DNA from 3 places in the Vogesella sp. AC12 genome. Region 2 is predicted to be linked to each of the others. Evidence: predicted binding sites of a transcription regulator. Region 2 holds the regulator's gene; each other region holds the start of a gene.
The links. Region 2 encodes FNR, which switches genes on or off when oxygen is low (the NO sensors DNR and NnrR bind a similar motif). Its sites were predicted from a motif close to TTGATNNNNATCAA; they were not measured.

Region 1 (4,208 bases), on a different contig from region 2:
GCTGGTATCAAGCTGGCGGAACGCCCGGGCCAGGGTGTAGCCGGCGTGGCCGCTACCGATGATGACGAGGGGTTTTTTCATCAGGAATCTCCGGGGACGGTTGTTTACGCGGGAACAAAGTCGCTCTTACCCATGAAGCACACCGGGCACAGGAAGCTCTCCGCGACATCCGGCCAGGCGGTGCCGGCGGCCACGCCTTGCGAGGCTTCGCCCTGTTGCGGGTCATAGGCCCACGAGCAGGTCTTGCAGCGCATCTTGCCGCTGCCACAGCTGCCGGTATCACTCGCCGCCAGCGGCTCGCGCTGGCCCAGCTGCCCGATGAAGGCCTCGCCAAAGCGCACCGCCTGCGAGAGCGCATCGTCGGTTGGTCGCCATTCCGCGGCGATGCCCTGGTTAAGGACACGGAAGCCAGCGTCGTCCAGGCGTTTGGCGATGCGTTCCACCGCGCCGCCGCTCCAGCCGTGGGTGCCGAAGGCCGCCGCCGCCTTGTTCCTGAAGCGCAGGCCGGTCATTTCTTCGAGCAGGGCGGCGACGTGCGGCAGCATCACGTTGTTGACGGTCGGGCTGCCGACCAGGATGGCCTTGGACTTGAATACGTGGGTGAGCACGTCGTTCTTGTCGCTGTTGGACAGGTTGAACAGCTTGATCACGACATCCTGATCGGCGTTGCGGATGCCCTCGGCAATTGCCTCGGCCATCATGCGGGTGCCGTTCCACATGGTGTCGTAGACCAGGGTGATCTGGTTTTCCTGGTAGTCGTCAGCCCATTTCAGGTACTGCTCGACGATCTGGGTCGGCTTGTCGCGCCAGATGATGCCGTGGCTGGTGGCGATCATGTCGATCGGCAGATTCAAGGCCAGCACTTCGTGGATTTTCTGGGTCACCAGCGCGCTGAACGGGGTCAGGATGTTGGCGTAATACTTGATGCACTCTTCCTGCAGCTCGACCGGGTCGCACTGGTCGTTGAACATCTGCGCGCTGGCGTAGTGCTGGCCAAAGGCGTCGTTGCTGAACAGCACGGCGTCGCCGGTCATATAGGTGGCCATGCTGTCCGGCCAGTGCAGCATCGGCATCTCGACGAATACCAGCTGCTTGCCGTTGCCAAGATCCAGGCTGTCGCCGGTCTTGACGATCTTGAAGTTCCAGTCTTGGTGATAGTGGCCGCGCAGTGACTTGGCGCCGTTGGCGGTGCAGTAGATCGGGGTGTCGGGGATGCGCGCCATCAGCGCCGGCAGGGCACCGCTGTGGTCGATCTCGCCGTGGTTGGCGATGATGTAGTCGATGGCGCCGAGATCGACTTCTTTTGCCAGGTTGGCGACGAATTCTTCGGCATACGGCGCCCACACGGTGTCGATCAGCGCGATCTTTTCTTCCTTGATCAGGTAGCTGTTGTAGCTGGAACCGCGGTGGGTGCTGTATTCGCTGCCGTGAAATTCGCGCAGCTCCCAGTCCTGTTTGCCGACCCAGCGGATATTGTTCTTGACGGTGAAAGCCATGGTGATGCTCCTTGAGGGGGTATAAGATTCGTCTGAGATGAATCTTATACCCGATAACATTCATAGAAAATGAATGTTATCGAGCAAAGTCCATTCGCTTGAGGCGCATCAAGAACGCGCGTTTCCGGCCGGCTTTTACCGCAACGGCAGGCCGGCGTGACGCAAACCGCCGCAACCGGGCGCTGGCCGGCAGGGTAGAATGGCGGCCCGAGTCCGACTGCATAAGCCGCCGGATTGAACAACACTATGGAATGGTCCCGACCGTGCGATTGACCGCCTTTACCGACTACTGCCTGCGGGTAATGATGTACAGCGCGCTGGCGGGCGAGCGCCTGGTGACCATCGGCGAGATCGCCCACGCCTACGACATTTCCGCCAGCCACCTGACCAAGGTGGTGCATTTTCTGGGGCAGCAGGGCTATCTCACCACGGTGCGCGGCAAGGGCGGCGGCATGCGCCTGACGCACGCGCCGCAGCAGGTCAACCTCGGCCAGCTGGTGCGGGCGGCGGAGGCAGACAACGTGCTGGTCGAGTGTTTCGACGCGCAGCACTCGCACTGCCGCATTGCCGCGTGCTGTCGGCTGTATCGCGTGCTGCACGCCGCGCAAGAGGCCTTCTACGGCGAGCTGTCACGCCACACCCTGGCCGATCTGCTGATCCAGCCGGCGGGCCTTGGGCGCGCGCTCGGCATCGAGATTCATCCCGTCTCCGACTGAGCGATACGCGCTGCGGCCAACCTTGCGTGGCTGCGTTCTGCTACGGCAGCAGCGGCGGCAGCCGGCGCAGCACCGGGCTGGCCTTGACGATGCTGGTGGCGGTGGTGGCCAGCTCGGCAAAGCCGTCCAGGATCTCGTCCAGCTGGCCGATGTCGCGCAGCAGCAGGCGGGCGATGTAGCAATCCTCGCCGGTGACCTTGTCACACTCGGTGAACTGCGGCGTGGCGACGAGGCGCGCCTCCAGCGCCTTGAGCTGGCCCGGCAGCGGGCGCAGCCGCACGATGGCCTGCAGGGTGTAGCCCCACTGCGGCCAGTCCAGCTCCGGCGTGTAGCCGCGAATGGCGCCGTGTTCCTCCAGCCGCTTCAGCCGTTCCGACACGCTGGGGCCGGACATCTTCAGCTGCCGAGCCAGCTCGGCAATGCTCTGCCGCGCGTCCTGTTGCAGCAGCCCCACCAGCTGCACGTCGATCCAGTCTTTCATTGCAGGCAATCCTGTCGATTTGGCGATATTTACAAGGTAGCAGGCGGTTTTTGCCTTGCAAAGCCCATTCAACCGGCTGCGCGAGCTGCGTATGCTGTAGCACACTAGCCTGCAAGGAGAACCTGATCATGACACAACAAAATTTACGCACCGGCGTGCTGCAGATGCTGGCCGCCATGGCCCTGTCCGGCACCATCGGCTGGTTCGTGCTGCAGTCGGGGCAGCCGGTCTGGAACGTGGTATTCGTGCGCTGCGTGCTGGGTGCGTTGGGGCTGGGCCTGTACGCCTGGTGGCGCGGGCTGTGGCAAACGTGGCCGTTTACCCGGGCCAGCCTGCTGTGGTGCATTGCCGGCGGCGTGGCGCTGGTGGGCAACTGGCTGCTGCTGTTCAACGCCTATCACTACAGCTCGATCGGCATCGCCACCGTGGTGTATCACACCCAGCCGTTCTGGCTGCTGTTGCTGGGTCGGTTGCTGTTGGGCGAGGCGCTGACGGTGCGCAAGTTGGCCGCGGTGGCGGTGGCGTTTGCCGGCATGCTGCTGATCGTGCAGCCGGGGCAGGGTGCCGGCGGCGGGCTGCTGGGCATCCTGCTGGCGCTGGGCGCCGCCATGCTGTACGCGGTGGTGACGCTGATCAGCAAACAGCTGCCGAAGACGCTGGCGCCCACCCACATCGCCTGCGTGCAGACGCTGACCGGCGTGCTGCTGCTGTGGCCGCTGCTGGACAACGCCAGCCTGTGGGTGGCCGGCAGCCATTGGGGCTATCTGGCCACGCTGGGGCTGGTGCACACCACGCTGATGTACATCATCATGTACGCCGCCTTCCGCCAGCTGCCCACCCACTGGATCGGCCTGCTCGGTTTCAGTTACCCGGTGGTGGCGCTGCTGGTGGATTACCTCGCCTACGGCCGGTTGCTGGATGGCTGGCAGCTGCTGGGCGTGTTGCTGATTATTGCGGCCAACGTGTGGGGGCTGCAGCGGGTGCCGGTAGCGGCTGCCCCGCAAGTGGCAAAGGCCGGTGCCTGATCCTGAATAAATTGGCGGCAGGCGGGCAATCCGTCTGCCGCCATGCTGCCGGCACGGCGGGCTTGCTACAATCGGCCACATTGCCACCGCTCCCGTATCCCTCATGCGCATTCTTCACACCTCTGATTGGCACCTCGGCCAGCACTTCATGGGCAAGACCCGCCAGGCAGAGCATCAGGCCTTCATCGACTGGCTGCTGCGGCAAGTGCGCGAGCACGCCGTCGACGCCGTCATCGTCGCCGGCGACCTGTTCGATACCGGTGCGCCGCCCAGCTACGCGCGCGAGCTGTACAACCGGCTGGTGGTGGCGCTGCACGGCAGCGGCACCGCGCTCGTGCTGCTGGGCGGCAACCACGACTCGGTGGCGACGCTGGCGGAAAGCCGGCCGCTGCTGACTTGCCTGGGCACCCACGTCATCCCGGCGGTGGAGGCCGACCTTGAGCAGCAGGTGCTGGTGTTGCCGCAGCGCGACGGCATGCCCGGCGCCATC
Region 2 (4,208 bases):
CGATCGACGACACGCCGAAGCCGATCATGTCGCAATCGGCGTGGGTGGAGTAGCCCTGGAAGTTGCGCTGCAGGCGGCCCTGCTCCAGCGCGCGCGTCAGCTCGTCACCGGGCTTGGCGAAGTGGTCCATGCCGATGAACACGTAACCGGCGTCGCTCAGCTGCTGTACCGAGTTCTGCAGGATGTCGAGCTTGGTGGCGCTGGACGGCAGATCGGCCTCGTTGATGCGGCGCTGCGGCTTGAACACGGTCGGCAGGTGCGCGTAGTTGTACAGCGCGATACGGTCCGGCGACATCGCGATCACCTTGTTGACGGTGCTTTCCAGCGAGTGCGCGCTCTGCAGCGGCAGGCCGTAGATCAGGTCCACGCTCACCGACTTGAAGCCGGCCTCGCGCGCGGCGTCGATCACCAGCCGGGTTTCCGCCTCGCTCTGGATGCGGTTCACCGCCTGCTGCACCGCCGGATCGAAATCCTGGATGCCGACGCTCATGCGGTTGAAACCGAGACGGCCCAGGTGCAGCACGGTGTCGCGGCCAACCTTGCGCGGGTCGATCTCGATCGAGAACTCGCCTTCCGGCAGCAGCTCGAAGTAGCGGTTGATGACGCCCATCACCCGGTCCAGCTGCGCATCGGACAGGAAGGTCGGTGTGCCGCCGCCGAAATGCAGCTGGATCACCTTCTCGCGACAGCCGAGTTTTTCCGCCACCAGCGCGATTTCCTTTTCCAGGTAGTCGAGGTAGGCGTCGGCACGGCTCTTGTCCTTGGTGATGATCTTGTTGCAGCCGCAGTAGTAGCAGATGGTGTTGCAGAACGGGATGTGCACGTACAGCGAAATGCCGCGATGGTTTGCCCCAATGGCGCGCTGCGCCAGGCAATGTTCATAATCATTCACCCCGAAACCGGCGTGAAAACGGTCGGCAGTCGGATAGGAGGTGTAACGCGGACCGGACCCTTCCAGTGTTTCGATCAGGGTCCGGTCGAAAACACATTGGGTCGGGATAAATGCAGAATGAGCAGCCATCATATATTTTGATTGGAAATCTGGTGGGGGACTGGTAAATTTGCGCAATTACGCCTTGATCTGCATTGACGCTCATCAAGCAAGCTCATCTGTCCCTGGAAATCGACTCTCGGTATGAACGATCTGTCCTCCCCCCTGCATTCGCTGAAAGTCACTTGTTCCAACTGCAGCCTGCGTGAATTGTGCCTGCCGGTGGGGCTAAACCGTGACGAGATGGCCCAGCTGGATGCCGTTATCCGTCAGAGCCGCCGTTTCAAGCGCGGTGAATACCTGTTCCGCAGCGGAGAAGGTTTCCGTTCTTTATACGCGGTGCGCACCGGCTATTTCAAGACCTGCGTTTCCAGCCAGGACGGCCGCGAACAGGTTACCGGTTTCCACATGTCCGGCGAGCTGATGGGGCTGGACGGCATTTCCTCCAACACCCACGGTTGCGACGCCATCGCGCTGGAGGACAGCGAGGTGTGCGAGCTGCCGTTCAGCCGCATGGAAAGCCTGGGACGCGACATCCCCAGCCTGCAACACCACTTCTTCCGCCTGATGAGCCGCGAAATCGTGCGCGACCAGTCGGTGATGCTGCTGCTGGGCAATATGAAGGCGGAAGAACGCCTCGCCGCCTTCCTGCTCAACCTGTCGCAGCGCCTGGCCAGCCGCGGCTTTGCCGCCAACGATTTCATCCTGCGCATGAGCCGCGAGGAAATCGGCAGCTTCCTCGGCCTGAAACTGGAAACCGTCAGCCGCACGCTGTCGAAATTCCAGCAGCAGGGCTGGATCCTGGTCGATCACAAGCACATCCAGCTGGTCCGCCCGGAAGAGCTGAAGGCCCTGGTGGCCGGCTGCTCGCAGGCCAACAGCGCCGGCTAAGCCCGCCGCGTGACCCAATAAAAAAGCCCGGACTTGCTCCGGGCTTTTTGCTTGTCACCGCCGGCTAGCGCGCACCATGCGGCAGCCGCAGCAGCGCGTCGCTCATCGCCTCGGCCAGGTAGTACAGCGAGAAGATGCCGCCGTAGCTCCAGGTGGCGCGCACCGCGCCGAAGCGGCCGCGCTGCACGAAAGGCATCGCCCGCCACAACGGGGTGCCGAACAGCTTGCCGGCCTGCTCGAACGGCTGCTGGTACAGCACCACGCTGTCGCGCAGCTGCCCCAGCTGCACCACCTGCTGCTGCGTCACCCCCCAGATCGACGCCGCCGGCTGCGGCGTGCCGGCGATGCCCAGCCGCTGCAGCGCGTGCAGCGGCATCGAGTTGCTGCCGTACACGTACACCACCGCCGGGCTGGCAAAACGGATCACGTCCACCCGCGGCAGCTGCGTGCCGAAGCGCTGCTGCAGCCGGCCGCGCAGGCGGGCAAAGCCCTGCTCCATGCCGGTCAGCCGCCGCTCGGCCAGCGCCGTGCGCCCGAACAGCCCGGCCAGCTGCAGGTAGATGTCACGCGCCACCTGCGCGTTGTCGTGATCGTGACGGTAGGCGTCGAAGTACAGCACCGGGGCGATGCGCGCCAGTTGCGGCCGCATGTCCAGTAGGCTGGGGCTGATGATGATCAGGTCCGGCTTCAGGCTGGCCAGCAGCTCCAGGTTGGGCTCCAGCCGACCGCCGGCCGGCAGCGTGGTAGATGGCAAGGTTGGCCGCACCACCCACTTGCGATAGTCGTCGGCATCGGCTACCGCCAACGGCGTAATGCCCAACTCCAGCAACTGTTCGGCGGCCTCCCAGCTCAGCGCCACCACCCGCTGCGGCGAGCGTGCAAAATGATGCACGCCGTCGCTGTCGCGCACGGTCAGCGCCGCCGCCAGTCCAGACCACAGCAGCAACGCTGCGGCCAACGTTGTCCAGACTGCCCGCGCCATTACGCCCTCCCCCGGCGCAAACGCTGCGCCAGCAACAACAAGATGAAATACGCCCCGCACAGCACCGAGGCCAGGATGCCGACCGGCACCTGCAGCGGGAAGATCAGCACCCGCCCCAGCCAGTCCGCCACCAGCAGCAGCACGCTGCCCAGCAGCGCCGCCAGCAGCAGCTGCTGCAGCACGCGGCGCGCGCCGAGCATGGCGGCGATATGCGGTGCCAGCAGGCCGAGAAAGCCAACCGGCCCCAGCACGCTGGTGACCAGCGCGGTCAGCAGCGCCACCAGTGTCAGCCACGTCAGCCGGCTGCGTGCCAAGTGCAGGCCGCGCCCTTGCGCCACACCGTCGCCAATGCTCAATAGCGTCAGCGCACGTTGGCCGCACAGCGCCAGCGCGCCCAGCAGCAGCACGCCGCCGCTGAGCAGCAGCGCCTGCTCTCCCGATACGCGATAGGTGGAGCCGGCCAGCCAGCCGAGGATGGCGAAGCTATCCGCCGTGCCGCGCGCCAGCGCGAACTGCAGCACCGCCTCCAGCAAGGCCGCCAGCGAGATGCCGACCAGCGCCATCATCCCCGGCGCGTACTGCTGACGCCGCCCCAGCCACAGCAGCAGGCCCAGCACCGCCAGGCTGCCGCCAAAGGCCATCAGCGGCCCGCCCTGCTGCAGCGGCCGCCCCAGCCACAGGCTGGCCGCCAGCAATGCCAGCGTGGCGCCGGCCGACAGCCCCAGGATGTCCGGGCTGGCCAGCGGGTTGCGCAGCAGCCGCTGCAACACCACGCCGGCGACGGCCAGCCCGGCACCGGCGGCCACCGCGGTGAGCGTGCGCGGCCAGCGGAACGACCAGATCAGCGCGTCCGGCCACGCCAGCTGCCAGCCGTGCGCGCCCGGCGCCAGCGTCAGGCTCAGCACGGCCAGCGCCAGCAGGCCGCTCAGCAGCAGCGCCCAGCCCCACGGACGCAACGGGCGCGCCGCCGGTGTCAGCGCCAGACTCTGCTGGCTGCCGCCCGGCAACTGGCGGCGGGTAAACCACAGCAGCGCCGGCGCGCCAATCAGTGCCGCCGCCGCACCGCTGGGCACCAGATCGGCCGACCAGCCGCTGGCCAGCAGCGCCACCGCGTCGGTCGCCAGCAGCAGCAGCGCGCCCAGCAGCGCACTGTAGGCCAGCTCGTCGCGTGCGCCGCGCGCGCCCAGCAGGCGGGCGAAGTTGGGCGTCAACAGACCGATGAAGCCGATCAGCCCCACCGCGGTGATCGCCACCGAGCTCAGCCACAGTGCGGCCAGCAGCATCAGCAGCAGCGCCGGCCACAGGCTCAGCCCCCGGCCCTGTGCACCGCTGGCACCCAGCCGC
Region 3 (4,208 bases), on a different contig from region 2:
GCCAACCTTGCGGCGCTGGCGGTGACTGCGCCGGGCAGCGGCAGCAGCTTCAAGCTCGGCCAGCTGGCGCTCAGCGGCGGCGAATTCGACCTCGCCAGCCGCCGGCTGACCGTGGGCAGGCTCAGTCTTGCCGGCGGCGAGCTGGATACCGTGCTCGACCGTCTGGGGCAGCCGGACTGGCTGGCGGCCTTGCCTCCCGCACCGGCTGCCAGCGTGAAAACCGCCGCGCCGGTCAAAGCGGCGGTAGCTACCACCAAGCCGGCGGGAGGCTGGACGGTGAGCCTGCCGGCCATCCGCGTCGACAACTGGCAGCTGCGCGCCGAGCACCGCGGCTTTGTCGCGCCGCTGGCCGCCAGTGTGCGGCTGGACAGCCTGCAGGCGGCGCTGGCGGTGGCGGCGGATGGCAGCGTCAAGGTCGGCAACGCCACGCTGGCGCTGTCGCAACTGAGCGCCGCCAGCCAGGGCAAGCCGGCGTTCGCCAGCCTGGCGCGGCTGCAGCTGGCCAGCAGCCAGCTGGATCTGGGCAAGCGGCAGCTGACGCCGGGTGACATCAGCGTCGCCGGGCTGCAGCTGGCCATCGCCCGCAACAAGGCCGGGCAGCTGGACATCGGCGAGGCGCTGCGCCCGCTGCCGGTCACCACCACCACCGCCCCGACGCCGGCCGCCGCCAGTGCCGGCCAGCCGTGGCAGATCCGCTATCCGCAGCTGACGCTGGCGCAGTCCGCGCTCAGCTGGCGCGATGCCGGCACCGGCCAGCCGGTGAGCGTGGCCTTGCAGGATGTCAGCGCCAGCGTCAGCGGCGATCCGCAGCAGGGCTTTGCCGTACAGCTGGCGGCGGCGCTGGGGCAGGGCTGGCTGCAGCTGGATGGCACGCTTGCGGCCAACCTGCAGGACATCAAGGGCAAGCTGCGCGCCAGCCGCCTGCCGCTGCGTGACGTGGCGCCGTATGCGCTGGACAATACCGTGCTGCGTTTTGGCGGTGGCGAGCTGTCGGCCGATCTCGGCTTTGCACTGCAGGGCAGTCGCTGGCAGGCCGACGGCAAGGCGGCGCTGGACAAGCTGGCGCTGTACGAACCGGGCCGGCGCGAGATGCTGCTGGGCTGGCAGCAGCTGGCCGTCAGCGGCATCAAGGCGCAGCCGGACAGGATCAGCCTCGGCGACGTGCGGCTGGTGTCGCCGCAGCTGCGGCTGATCCTCGATGAAAAGCGGGTGCCCAATTTTGCGCACCTGATGAAGCCGCAGCCGGCGGCCAAGGCGGCGCCCGCCGCCAAGGGCGATAGCGGCGACAAGCTGCCGCTGGTCGAGGTGCGTGCCGTCCGCGTGCGCAATGCGCGCATGGACTTTGCCGACCTCGGCCTCAACCCCAGCTTTGCCACCCGCATCCACTCGCTGTCCGGCACCGTGCTCGGCCTGTCCAGCCGCCCGGGGCGGCGCGGTACGGTAACGCTGGACGGTCGCGTCGACCAGTTCGGCGACGTGCGCATCCGCGGTGCGCTGTCGCCGCTGGCGGTGACCAACGATCTCGACATGGTGCTGAACTTCCGCAACATCCCGCTGGGCAGCCTCAATCCGTACTCGATGACCTTTGCCGGCTGGAAGATCACCGATGGCAGCCTGAGCACCGAGCTGCGCTACGTGCTGAAAAACCGCCAGCTACAGGGCGAAAACCGCATGGTGATCGACCACATCCAGCTGGGTGAGGAGGTGAGCGACTACGACGGTACCCGCCTGCCGCTGCGCCTGGCGGTGGCGCTGCTGGAGGACAGCGACGGCCGCATCGACCTGTCGCTGCCGGTGGCCGGCAGCCTCGATGCGCCGGACTTCTCCTACGGCCACCTGGTGTGGCAGGCGTTCCGCAACATCGTGGTCAAGATCGTCACCGCGCCGTTCCGCGCGCTGTTTGGCGGCGAGGGCTTCGACGACATCTACGCCGATGCTGGCGACGACCGCATCCCGCCGCCGGAGCGCGAGAAGCTGCTGAAGCTGGCCGAGCTGCTGGCTAAGCGGCCGAAGCTGGCGCTGGCCATCGGCGGTGGTTATGACGCCGAGCAGGACAGCAAGGAGCTCGCGCGCTACCGCGTCGACAGCGACATCCTCAAGCGTGCCGCCTACCAGCTGCAGGCCGACGAACCGCTGCCGCTGCCGGACATGGGCGATCCGGCGATCCGCAAGGCGGTGGGCGATGGCTACGCGGTGCAGTTTGGCCGTTTTGCCTGGCTCAAGCGCGTGGCCAGCGAGAAGGACACCGCCGAGCGCGCGCAGTCGATGCGTGCTGAACTGCTGGCGGCGCAGAAGATCGACGACAGCGCGCTGCAGGCGCTGGCCCGCGCCCGTGGCGAGGCGGCACGGCAGCTGCTGCTGGCGGCGAAACCGGAGCTGGCCGAGCGCATCAGCGTGCTGGACGCCGACAAGGTCAAGGCCGACAAGGACGGCGTGCCGCTGCTGCTGAAACTGAAATAAGCGCCTGCTTTTCCGCTTGCGGCCAACCTTGTCACAAGGTTGGCCGCAAGCGTTTGTTGCGCTGTGTTGCGGCTGTTGTATGCCTGCCGCACAGGGTTGGCCGCAGGCTGCTCAGTGGTGCCGCTTTAATGAAAATCAAGGGCGTGGAGTGCTGTATCTAGTAGACTTAAACTTTCAAGACACCACATCTAGCGGGGGCGGCATGAACCGGGACAATAGCGTAGCGTTTGCGGAGCAGGATATTTCACGCGAGGTATTGCTGGAAAAATACGCGAAGAACGGCGAACAGTCGGTCAGCGAAGTGCGCCAGCGCGTGGCGCAGGCACTGGCCGAGCAGGAGCAGGATCCGCAACGCTTCGCCCCGCTGTTTTTCGAGGCGCTGGACAACGGTTTCATCCCCGGCGGCCGCATCAATTCCGCCGCTGGCACCGATCTCAAGGCCACGCTGATCAACTGCTTCGTGCAGCCGGTCGGCGATGCGGTGTCTGTCAGCGAGCACGGCAAGGTCGGCATCTACGAGGCGCTGCTGCAGTCGGCGGAAACCATGCGTCGTGGCGGCGGGGTCGGCTACAACTTCAGCCGTATCCGCCCCAAGGGTGCGCGGGTGAAGGGCACCAACAGCCGCGCCTCCGGCCCGGTGTCGTACATGCGCGTGTTCGACCGCAGCTGCGAAACGGTGGAATCCGCCGGTGCGCGCCGCGGTGCGCAGATGGGGGTGCTGGATGTTAGCCACCCGGATATCGAGGCCTTCATCCACGCCAAGGACGGCGGTGACCTCGCCAACTTCAACATGTCGGTGGGGGTGTCCGATGCCTTCATGCAGGCGGTGGAGGCCGACGGCGACTGGCAACTGACCCACGCGGTGGCGCCGGCATCGGATGCCTTCCCCGACAGCTTCCAGCGCGAGGACGGGCTGTGGGTGTACCGCAGCGTGCGCGCCCGCGAGCTGTGGCAGCAGATCATGGCCTCGACCTACGACCACGCCGAGCCGGGCGTGCTGTTCATGTCCAAGATCAACGCCGACAACAACCTGTCCTACTGCGAGGTGATCGAGTCCACCAACCCGTGCGGTGAACAGCCGCTGCCGGACTACGGCTGCTGCGACCTGGGCTCCATCAACCTGTGCAAGTTCGTGCGCCAGCCGTTCGGCGACGCGCCAGCCTTCGATTTCAAGGCCTTCGAGAAGGTGGTGCGCACCTCGATCCGCATGCTGGACAACGTGCTCGACCTCACCGTGTGGCCGCTGGTGGAGCAGCAGCGTGAGGCGCAGAACAAGCGCCGCGTCGGGCTGGGCTTCACCGGGTTGGGCGACGCGCTGATCATGCTCAAGGTGCGCTACGACAGCGAGGAAGGCCGCAGGTTGGCCGCCAGCATTTCCGAACACATGCGCGATGCCGCCTACGACGCCTCGGTGGATCTGGCCATCGAGAAGGGCGCCTTCCCGCTGTTCGATGCCGACAAGTACCTGGCGGCGCCGCACTGCGCCAGCCGCCTGCCGGACAAGCTCAAGGCGCGCATCAAGAAGCACGGCATCCGCAACTCGCACCTGCTGTCCATCGCGCCGACCGGTACCATCTCGCTGGCGTTTGCCGACAATGCCTCCAACGGCATCGAGCCGCCGTTTTCCTGGTACTACACCCGCAAGAAGCGCATGGCCGACGGCACGCAGCAGGAATACCTGGTGGAAGATCACGCCTACCGCGTGTACCGCATGCAGGGCGGCGACACCAACGCGCTACCGGAGTATT

Region 1: a site for FNR is predicted at 1,595-1,608, ahead of norV (anaerobic nitric oxide reductase flavorubredoxin). Genes of this name have one in related genera too.
Region 3: a site for FNR is predicted at 2,586-2,599, ahead of NOM55_RS08280 (adenosylcobalamin-dependent ribonucleoside-diphosphate reductase). Genes of this name have one in related genera too.

Annotation. Positions count from the first base shown of each region.
Region 1 is NZ_JANFNU010000001.1:399,300-403,507, forward strand. Features, by position in the region: gene NOM55_RS02025 (FAD-dependent oxidoreductase) at 1-81, opposite strand, end outside; gene norV (anaerobic nitric oxide reductase flavorubredoxin) at 105-1,496, opposite strand; gene NOM55_RS02035 (Rrf2 family transcriptional regulator) at 1,760-2,212, shown strand; gene NOM55_RS02040 (Lrp/AsnC family transcriptional regulator) at 2,253-2,693, opposite strand; gene NOM55_RS02045 (DMT family transporter) at 2,822-3,718, shown strand; gene sbcD (exonuclease subunit SbcD) at 3,822-4,208, shown strand, end outside.
Region 2 is NZ_JANFNU010000002.1:288,797-293,004, reverse strand. Features, by position in the region: gene hemN (oxygen-independent coproporphyrinogen III oxidase) at 1-1,024, opposite strand, end outside; gene fnr (fumarate/nitrate reduction transcriptional regulator Fnr) at 1,136-1,882, shown strand; gene NOM55_RS05205 (iron-siderophore ABC transporter substrate-binding protein) at 1,947-2,864, opposite strand; gene fhuB (Fe(3+)-hydroxamate ABC transporter permease FhuB) at 2,864-4,208, opposite strand, start outside.
Region 3 is NZ_JANFNU010000004.1:29,515-33,722, forward strand. Features, by position in the region: gene NOM55_RS08275 (DUF748 domain-containing protein) at 1-2,460, shown strand, start outside; gene NOM55_RS08280 (adenosylcobalamin-dependent ribonucleoside-diphosphate reductase) at 2,663-4,208, shown strand, end outside.